DNA from 3 places in the Erwinia sp. E_sp_B01_1 genome. Region 3 is predicted to be linked to each of the others. Evidence: predicted binding sites of a transcription regulator. Region 3 holds the regulator's gene; each other region holds the start of a gene.
What was found. The regulator LexA, encoded in region 3, represses DNA repair genes until DNA is damaged. The targets are predictions, from matches to a motif close to TNCTGTATGTACATACAGNA.
Positions count from the first base shown of each region.

Region 1 (3,280 bases), 1.9 Mb from region 3:
CACCGCACCCGACACAGAAAATTACCTCACTGCGCCGCACCAGCCTATGAAGCCGCAATAAACAGCTCACGGATTTGATGCAGCTGATCGCGCACGTTAGCGGCCTCTTCAAACTCCAGGTTCTGCGCATGCTGCTGCATTCTGGCCTCCAGCTCGTGGATTTTTTTCTGCAGCCCTTTCGGCGAGAGATCCACCGGCTGTGCATCATCTTCCACAATGGTGCGGGAAGTTTTGCCACGCCCTTTGGTTTTGTTCTTGTTAAGCCCCTGCCCAAGCTCAAGAATATCAGCGATTTTCTTGTTAAGCCCCTGCGGTACGATGCCGTTCTCAGCGTTGTAAATTTCCTGCTTCTCGCGGCGACGTTCCGTTTCACCAATGGCTCTGAACATCGACGGCGTGATTTTATCGCCGTAGAGAATAGCTTTACCGTTGATGTTACGTGCGGCGCGACCAATGGTCTGGATCAGCGAGCGTTCTGAACGCAGGAAGCCTTCTTTATCCGCATCCAGGATAGCGACCAGGGAAACCTCCGGCATATCCAGCCCTTCCCTCAACAGGTTAATACCCACCAGCACATCGAATTTACCCAGACGCAGATCGCGAATAATTTCCACGCGCTCAACGGTGTCGATATCTGAGTGCAGATAGCGTACGCGCTCGCCATGTTCGGTCAGATACTCGGTTAAATCTTCCGCCATGCGCTTGGTCAGTACCGTGACCAGCACGCGTTCATCAATCGCTGCCCGCTTACGGATCTCCGACAGCAGGTCATCAACCTGGGTGGCTACCGGACGCACTTCAATTAGTGGGTCCAGCAGGCCGGTAGGCCGCACAACCTGATCGACCACATCGCCACCCGATTTTTCCAGCTCGTAATTGCCAGGCGTGGCGGAAACATAGATCGTCTGGGGAGCAAGCCCCTCAAACTCCTCAAACTTCATCGGGCGGTTATCCAGCGCGGAGGGCAGACGGAAACCATACTCCACCAGCGTCTCTTTCCTTGCGCGGTCACCCTTATACATGCCGCCTATCTGTGGGATGGTAACGTGGGATTCATCAATCACCAGCAGGCCATCCGCAGGCAGATAATCAAACAGCGTGGGAGGCGCTTCGCCTGGCCCACGGGCAGAGAGGTAGCGCGAGTAGTTTTCAATGCCTGAGCAGTAGCCCAGCTCATTCATCATTTCCAGGTCAAACTGCGTACGCTGCGAGATGCGCTGCTCTTCCAGCAGCTTGTTGTTGGCCATCAGCACTTTGCGGCGATCGGCCAGCTCCACCTTTATCTCTTCCATCGCCTGTAGGATGCGCTCGCGCGGCGTAACGTAGTGCGTTTTAGGGTAGATGGTGTAACGCGGCACGATTGAACTGACCTGCCCGGTGAGCGGATCAAAGATCGACAGACGTTCCACCTCTTCATCAAACAGCTCAACGCGCAGCGCATAGTCGTCAGATTCCGCCGGGAAGATATCGATCACCTCGCCCCGCACGCGGAAGGTGCCACGCTGGAAAGCCTGATCGTTACGGGTGTACTGCAATTCTGACAGCCGGCGCAGGATCGCGCGCTGGTCAATCACCATGCCGCGCGACAGGTGCAGCATCATCTTCAGATAGAGGTCCGGATCGCCCAGACCGTAAATAGCCGAGACCGAAGCCACCACTATCACATCCCGCCGCTCCAGCAACGCTTTGGTGGCAGAGAGACGCATCTGCTCGATGTGTTCGTTCACCGACGCATCCTTTTCGATAAAGGTGTCAGAGCTTGGGACGTAGGCTTCCGGCTGATAATAGTCGTAGTAGGAGACGAAATACTCCACCGCGTTATCCGGGAAAAACTCTTTCATCTCGCCATAGAGCTGCGCGGCCAGGGTTTTGTTGGGTGCCAGTACCATCGTCGGGCGATTCAGATCGGCAATGACGTTGGCCACGGTAAAGGTTTTACCAGAGCCGGTGACCCCGAGCAGCGTCTGATGCGCCAGCCCGTCTTCCAGTCCCTCTTCAAGGCGACGGATAGCCTCGGGCTGGTCACCGGAGGGTTTGAAATCGGAGTTGAGTTTAAAGACTTTGCTCATTGAATGGCTACCTGGTAATGAATTGCACGAACTGGATCCTGATTTTACTCTGCCGTTGCGATTTTACCAACAAAAAAGACTGGATATAAACCCAGTAATTTTGCATGATGCAACAGAAGCAAGCATAACGTCACTTTGCCGTTTCAACCAGGCGTGATGAAAAGAAAGCGCGCAGAGGTTATCCCCAACAGGGGTCAGAAGTTTAACATTTGTCAAGCCTCGCTGACAAAATGCCATGACGGGGATAAGGGCGAATTTTCGTAAGCTTGCTTTTCAATAAGTTATTGATTTATAAATAGTTGAAGGGAAAGATGAGTTTAACGCCAACTCGTGCTCAACCCGCGCCCGCTCTCGCTTTCCGTAAGTTTTCAGACGCTCATACACATGGTTATCCACAGGAATGGTGGATAACTGATATCAGCGCCCGACCCGTCTGATGTGTATAAAGCACTAACCGGGTGCGATCCGCTTCGCAAAAAATTTTTTTGGTTTATTTTCGCCTTTGCCCCAGGGTTTAATGGTACTGAAAGGCATATTCCCTCCTGTATCGCCACCCTTTTTTGCGCTTTTTTTCACTTTCATGACAGCGCCAGAATGCTTCGCTAACTGGCAGTTGCACCATCACCTTCTCCCCCACAGCACCTGCAAAGTGCAGCTAAATATTCCCCCGGGAAATTATGTAACTTTTATTACTAGTTACACAGGCTAATCATCAGGGCTCAGAGGTTTTTCCAGGACTTTCGCTATGTTGGCCTGCCAATTGCAGGTTCATTTCACCGCCTCACGCTTTCTGACACCAGAGCGAGGAGCACAAAGCCGCAGGCGTTTCGCAGGAAACGTTGACGACTGTTTGCCACACGACGCAGAGCGGAGGCAGTCAGGTGCGATCGAAAACTGTCTGGAGGAGAGTGTCAGATGCTCAGCTTACGTTCAATCAACCAATTTTACGGCCAGAATCACATCCTGTGGGATGTGGATTTAGACCTCCCGCCTGGCACCTGTACGGGTGTTCTGGGGCAGCCGGGTATGGGCAAAACCACGCTGGTTAACTGCATCATGGGGCATCTGCCCATCAACAGCGGCTCGATGATCTGGCAGGAGGAGAATCTCCCGCCGCAGAATTTGCTGTTGCAGCCGATGGAGCAGCGTGCCGCTCTGGGGATCGGTTATGTGCCACAGGGCCGCCAGCTCTTCTCACAGCTCAGCGTGGA
Region 1 covers NZ_CP142208.1:1,472,843-1,476,122, reverse strand. The annotation lists gene uvrB (excinuclease ABC subunit UvrB) at 45-2,069, opposite strand; gene VRC33_RS07245 (ATP-binding cassette domain-containing protein) at 2,985-3,280, shown strand, end outside.
Region 1: a site for LexA is predicted at 2,147-2,166, ahead of uvrB (excinuclease ABC subunit UvrB). Genes of this name have one in related genera too.

Region 2 (3,280 bases), 1.7 Mb from region 3:
ACCAGGCGCGAGCATTTTACTCAACCCTTCTCCACCGCTTCCCTTGCCTGCACTGTTTCCCAGTACCGATTGAATCTGCTGCAGCCAGTTAGTCATATGTTGATCTCTGTTGCCGGAAAACCACCAGCATAGAGCGGTATGCGTCAAGAAGCGTCAAGCGAGGAAAAGCCTGGAAAACCTTAAATGCCTCATCCTGCACAGCAAATTTGTCCATGTCGCTATACTTGATGTGGAGGTAAGGCTCTGTAAGCACTAAATATTACCTTGCATGAAGACACATTTTTATTGCTTCTGAATTTTTGAACACTTTAAGAAGGGAATACCATGACGCGTTTCAGTGAGAATCCGCTGTTTATCAATACGGTTCTTTTAGGCGGAAGCCCGGAAGGAAAACTCCTGGCGGCTGCAGAAGCGGGCTTTAGCCAGGTTGAACTGTGGCGTCAGGATGTTGAAGCAGCTCAGGGAAATGCCGGCGATGTTGCCAGGTTACTGGAGCAACAGAAACTGGGGTTAACTGACTATCAGGTACTGCTGGATTTTGATGGTGCGCCAGACGATCAGCGTGAGCCTAAGCGGCAGGAAGCACTGAAAATGCTGGATACCGCAGTAAGCCTGGGGGCCACAACGCTGCTGACCCCGGCGTCTACCCACTCAGCCTGTATTGCGGAGCGTGAAGAGGAAGATATTCGCTGGCTTGCCAGGGAAGCGGGCCAGCGCGGACTGCGGGTGGCTTTTGAGGCGATGGCCTGGAGCACGCATATCAACAACACGGCGGCTGCGTGGAAGCTGGTACAGAAAGTGGATGAACCGAACCTCGGCCTGGTGGTGGATGCCTTCCATATCTTTGCAAGGAACCGCACCCTGGCTGACCTGGCGGGCATACCGATGGAGAAGATCTTTCTGGTACAGCTCTCTGACCTGGCTACCCTCCCCGCCCGGGAGGATCTGGTAGACACGGCACGCCACCAGCGGCTGCTGCCGGGCCAGGGAAGTTTCCCGCTTTATACCCTGCTTAACTACCTGCATGCTCAGGGCTATAGCGGCCCCCTGGGGCTGGAGGTGTTTAATGACGGTTACCACCAGCAGCCCCCGGCAGAGGTCGCAAAAGAGGCGATGCATGCCCTTAAACGAGTCTGCGCTGCGACACTGTAAATCAGGCCGCTTTGCTGGCACGGGCGGCGGATTTGGTTTTCGCCGCTTTGCCACTCTGGGCTGCCGAGGCTTCAGCCTCTTCGTCATCACCTTCTGGGGCAGTTTCGTCAGCGCTCAGGGCTTCAGAATTTCCCTCTGCAGCAGATGACGCTTCTTTCCCCGTGGCCGGGTCGCTGGCTTCAGGCATTTTGCTGGTACGCAGAATGTGCTGAAGAGCCTCTTTATTCCCGGCAAGGAACATTCCCAGTGCTTCACGCTGATCTTCTTCCATGATCAGCGACGAGTCACTCAGCCAGTCTGTAAAGACTTCTGCCATGTCGAGCATTTTATCGTACGCGTCGGCTTCTTTCTTACTGGCGAATGTCATCTTTTCCTCACCTTTTCTGACGACAACATATTTGATTTCAACAGCCATAGTTCTCACCTCGTTTAACTGTATTTTTATACAGTATATCAGCCCGCCATTTTTTGCTCAAGCCTGGAAAGCTGATGTACGCGCAATCGTTTTCGTTTATACTGCGCGCGTTTTTTTCATCCAATCAGGTAGAGACTATGACCACTCTTGGAACCGCGCTGCGCCCTGCCGCAACCCGTGTAATGCTGTTAGGTTCAGGTGAACTGGGCAAAGAAGTGGCGCTGGAATGTCAGCGTCTTGGCGTCGAGGTAATTGCAGTCGATCGCTATGCCGATGCCCCGGCTATGCATGTGGCACACCGCAGCCATGTCATCAATATGCTGGATGGCGAAGCGCTGAAAGCGCTTGTCGCGCTGGAACGTCCGGATTATATCGTGCCGGAAATTGAAGCTATTGCCACCGACATGCTGATTGAGCTGGAAAAACAGGGTCAACACGTAGTGCCTACAGCCCGCGCAGCCCGCCTGACCATGAACCGCGAGGGTATCCGTCGTCTGGCGGCAGAGGAGCTGGCATTACCGACATCCAGCTATCAGTTTGCCGACAGCATAGATGCTTTTAAAAAAGCCGCTGATGAAATTGGCTTCCCGTGCATCGTTAAGCCGGTAATGAGTTCTTCCGGTAAAGGTCAGAGCTTTATCCGTGAAGCCTCACAGCTTGACTCCGCCTGGGCATATGCGCAACAAGGTGGACGTGCCGGTGCCGGACGCGTGATCGTTGAAGGCGTGGTGAAGTTTGACTTTGAAATTACCCTGCTGACCATCAGCGCCGTGGACGGCATCCACTTCTGCGCGCCAATTGGTCACCGTCAGGAAGACGGTGACTATCGCGAATCCTGGCAGCCGCAGCAGATGAGTGCTCTGGCGCTGGAACGCGCTGAGCAGATTGCTGAGCAGGTCGTGAAGGCACTGGGTGGACATGGCCTGTTTGGCGTGGAACTGTTCGTCTGTGGCGATGAGGTCGTCTTCAGCGAAGTCTCTCCTCGCCCACACGACACCGGTATGGTAACTCTGATTTCTCAGGATCTCTCTGAATTCGCCCTGCATGTTCGCGCCTTCCTCGGCCTGCCTGTTGGCGGCATTCGCCAGTATGGCGCTGCTGCTTCCGCGGTCATTTTGCCAGAGCTGGACAGCGATAATGTGCAATTCGCGAATCTGGGTGATGTGCTGGGAGCAGGCTTGCAGGTTCGTTTATTTGGTAAACCAGAAATCCGCGGCAAGCGCCGTCTGGGTGTGGCGCTGGCCACTGGCGACAACATTGATCTGGCGATTGAGCGCGCCATCAAGTGCGCAGCTGGCGTAAAAGTCAGCGGGTAATAGCCTTTAGCCCCTGATGCCCCGACGACTAAGGCAAGGGGCCCAGGCAGGTTCATAAAGCGTCATGCGCCAGGGACGGCGAAACTGTTACGGATAACGCTAATTGCGTCTGCCCAGGTTACCCTTATCGGCACCCGGGCATCAGGCTTTTAGCTGCGGAATCAGGCGATCACAGAAACCTGAACCAAACTATTTAGCGGGCGCCAGCTACCGCTTCGCGCGCCAGTTGAGTAATACGGTCGTAATCCCCCGCTTCCAGCGCATCCGCTGGCACCAGCCAGGAACCCCCGATACATAACACGCTTTTCAGCGCCAGATAATCACGGTAGTTGGCCGGAGAGATGCCGCCAGTCGGGCAGAAACGCACCTGAGGGAAGGGTCCGCCAATCGCCTGCAG
Region 2 covers NZ_CP142208.1:2,709,296-2,712,575, forward strand. The annotation lists gene VRC33_RS12840 (DUF533 domain-containing protein) at 1-96, opposite strand, end outside; gene VRC33_RS12845 (sugar phosphate isomerase/epimerase family protein) at 325-1,152, shown strand; gene VRC33_RS12850 (YebG family protein) at 1,154-1,567, opposite strand; gene purT (formate-dependent phosphoribosylglycinamide formyltransferase) at 1,705-2,883, shown strand; gene VRC33_RS12860 (bifunctional 4-hydroxy-2-oxoglutarate aldolase/2-dehydro-3-deoxy-phosphogluconate aldolase) at 3,077-3,280, opposite strand, start outside.
Region 2: a site for LexA is predicted at 1,584-1,603, ahead of VRC33_RS12850 (YebG family protein). Genes of this name have one in related genera too.

Region 3 (3,280 bases):
CTCAATAGCGTTCTGCTGAGCTTTTTCATGGGAGATCTTTTTGCTGCGTGCTTCATCTTCCACCGCTTTGGCAATGGCCTTGGATTGCAGAAGCTTGTTAAACAGATCCTGACGCACCGGCAGACGGGGGCCAATGGCTGCCCGGCGCTGGCGGGCAAAGTGCATTCTTGCCACTCTCGCCAGCTTCTGCGCGATGGTTTTATCCGTACCGTGTTCCGTCGCCATACGGCGCAGGGAGACGATAGGGGAGAAACGCACAAAGCTGTCACGACCCAGCCACAGCACCGCGAAAAATTTCTGGATGCCGTTGAGTACCCGCAGATGCGGCTGTTCATCACCCTGTACTTCGCGGCCTGGCGCGCGGCCAAACATCACCGACACCGGCACCATCTGCACATCAAGCAGAGGGTTGCTGCGATGAAGGTCCAGATATTCATGGAACAGTTTTACAGATTCCAGATTTGGCACGAAATAGGGGAAGACGCGCGGGCCATCATGGATAAACACATGACGAGGCAGCACAGTGCCGTCGATTTCCAGCGGATCTAAGGGATCGGGAAGATCCTGTTTGCGGCATTGTTCACGCAGCGCCAGAAGATCGGCCTTTGAATCATAAGGCAGCACATACATAATGGGGCGCGATGTATCCAGCGCCAGCTCAACGACCGGCTCAGCGGGGATCGCTTTACTTTTTACCAGTAATTTAACTGGAAAATTCAATAAGTTATAATATAAGTTACGCCAACCTGACATAGATAACATGAAGCCTCTTGTTAGCAAAGCGCCGCAAGCATACCAGAAAGCGCCAGTGAGATCTGTGGTGTTGCAAAATGTGCGCCACCCAGACATTGACGGTAAACATCACAAAGGGTTCCCTCATTATGGCAAATAACGTCACCGGACTGACCCGTATTTTCAAAGCCGCAGGCTATTCATGGAAAGGAATACGCGCAGCGTGGCAGAACGAAGCGGCATTTCGTCAGGAAGCCGTGGCCGCTATTGTGGCGGTTGTTGTGGCCTGCTGGCTGGATGTGGATGCTGTTACCCGCGTGCTGCTCATCGGGTCTGTCGTGCTGGTCATCATCGTTGAAATTCTTAACAGTGCCCTGGAAGCCGTGGTGGATCGTATCGGCAGCGAATTTCACCCTTTATCGGGGCGTGCCAAGGATATGGGCTCTGCCGCCGTATTAATCACCATTTTACTGGCCGTTTTTGTCTGGGCGATGCTGCTGCTGCGCTGATGGCGGCCTTTTCTTCCCTTTGTCACATACCGCTATTTTTTACGCATCTTTAGGTTTTCATCCTGGAAATACCTGTATATACTCACAGTCGACTGTATAAACAACCAGGGGGCGGGATGAAAGCACTAACGGCACGGCAGCAGCAGGTTTATGACCTGATACGCGCCCACATTAACCAGACCGGTATGCCACCGACGCGGGCAGAAATCGCCACACAGCTCGGTTTCCGTTCCCCGAATGCGGCTGAAGAGCACCTGAAGGCGCTGGCGCGTAAAGGCGTGATTGAGATTGTCTCCGGAGCCTCCAGGGGTATCCGTCTGATGATGGAAGAGGAAGACGGCCTGCCGCTGATTGGCCGCGTGGCAGCCGGTGAGCCTCTGCTCGCAGAACAGCATATCGAAGGACACTATCAGGTCGATCCTGAATTGTTCAAGCCTGGCGCCGATTTCCTGCTGCGCGTCAGCGGAATGTCGATGAAAGATATCGGTATTATGGATGGCGACCTGCTTGCCGTGCATAAAACTCAGGATGTGCGTAATGGTCAGGTAGTGGTTGCGCGCATTGATGATGAAGTCACGGTAAAGCGTCTGAAAAAGCAGGGCAATATTGTGCATCTGCTGCCTGAAAACAGCGAGTTTCAGCCGATTGTGGTGGATCTCCGTCAGCAGACGCTGTCGATTGAAGGTCTGGCCGTCGGGGTGATCCGCAACGGCAACTGGCTGTAACAGCCTGACCCGGACGCGCGGCCCCGGCGGCGCGTTTTTATTGCCGTGGTACCTGCTTCCGGTGCCTGCGGCACGGCTTTAAGCCCGTCGCACAGTGGATGGCCATGCGGTTCTTCTCTCACTCAGATAAAAACCTCTGGCGGCTGGCGCTGCCAATGATCCTGTCGAATATCACCGTCCCGCTGCTCGGGCTGGTGGATACGGCGGTCATCGGCCATCTTGACAGTCCCACCTATCTGGGCGGCGTTGCCGTCGGCACTACCGCAACCAGCTTCCTCTTTATGCTGCTGCTGTTCCTGCGGATGAGCACCACCGGGCTGACTGCTCAGGCTTTTGGTGCCAAAGACAAACCTGCTCTTGCCCGCGCGCTGATGCAACCTCTCTGTATTGCGCTGATCGCTGGCCTGCTGTTTATTCTGCTCAAATCCCCCCTCAACTCACTGGCGCTGTCGATCGTCGGCGGCGATGCGGATGTTTTGCATCAGGCTTCCCTGTTTATGCACATCCGCTGGTTAAGCGCGCCCGCTACCCTGGCAAACCTGGTGCTGCTTGGCTGGCTACTGGGCGTTCAGTACGCTCGTGCGCCGGTGATCCTGCTGGTAGTGGGGAACCTGGTCAATATTGTGCTGGATTTGTGGTTTGTTATCGGTCTGAACTGGGGCGTGCAGGGCGCAGCAGCAGCAACGGTGATAGCAGAGTACGCCACGTTTTTCATCGGTCTGGTGATGGTCTGGCGGGTAATAAAGCTGAGGGGGATTTCATTTTCCCTGTTTAAAAACGCATGGCGGGGCAATTTCGGGCGTTTGCTGCGGCTGAACCGCGACATCATGCTTCGCTCTTTACTGCTGCAACTCTGTTTTGTCTCGCTGACCATCTTCGGAGCGCGGCTGGGGGGCGAAATCGTGGCCGTGAACGCGGTCCTGTTAATGTTCCTGACCTTCACAGCCTATGCGCTGGATGGCTTCGCCTACGCGGTGGAGGCCTGCTCCGGGGAAGCCTTCGGTGCCAGAGATGCCAGCAAATTGCTGCTGGTATGGCATGCCGCCTGTCGGCAGGCCGGGCTGGTCGCGTTACTCTTCTCAGCCATTTACGCATTGGGTGGCACACATATCGTTGCCTTACTCACTTCTCTACCGGAGTTACAGCAGCAGGCCGACAGCTATCTGTTCTGGCAAATTGTGCTGCCGGTGTGCGGCGTATGGTGTTATCTGCTTGATGGCATGTTTATCGGTGCCACAAGAGCCAGTGAAATGCGTAACGGCATGGTTGTGGCGGCCGCCGGATACGGGCTGACGCTGTTTACCGTGCCGGTGC
Region 3 covers NZ_CP142208.1:4,414,425-4,417,704, reverse strand. The annotation lists partial or broken gene plsB (glycerol-3-phosphate 1-O-acyltransferase PlsB) at 1-753, opposite strand, end outside; gene VRC33_RS20525 (diacylglycerol kinase) at 882-1,241, shown strand; gene lexA (transcriptional repressor LexA) at 1,358-1,966, shown strand; gene dinF (MATE family efflux transporter DinF) at 2,071-3,280, shown strand, end outside.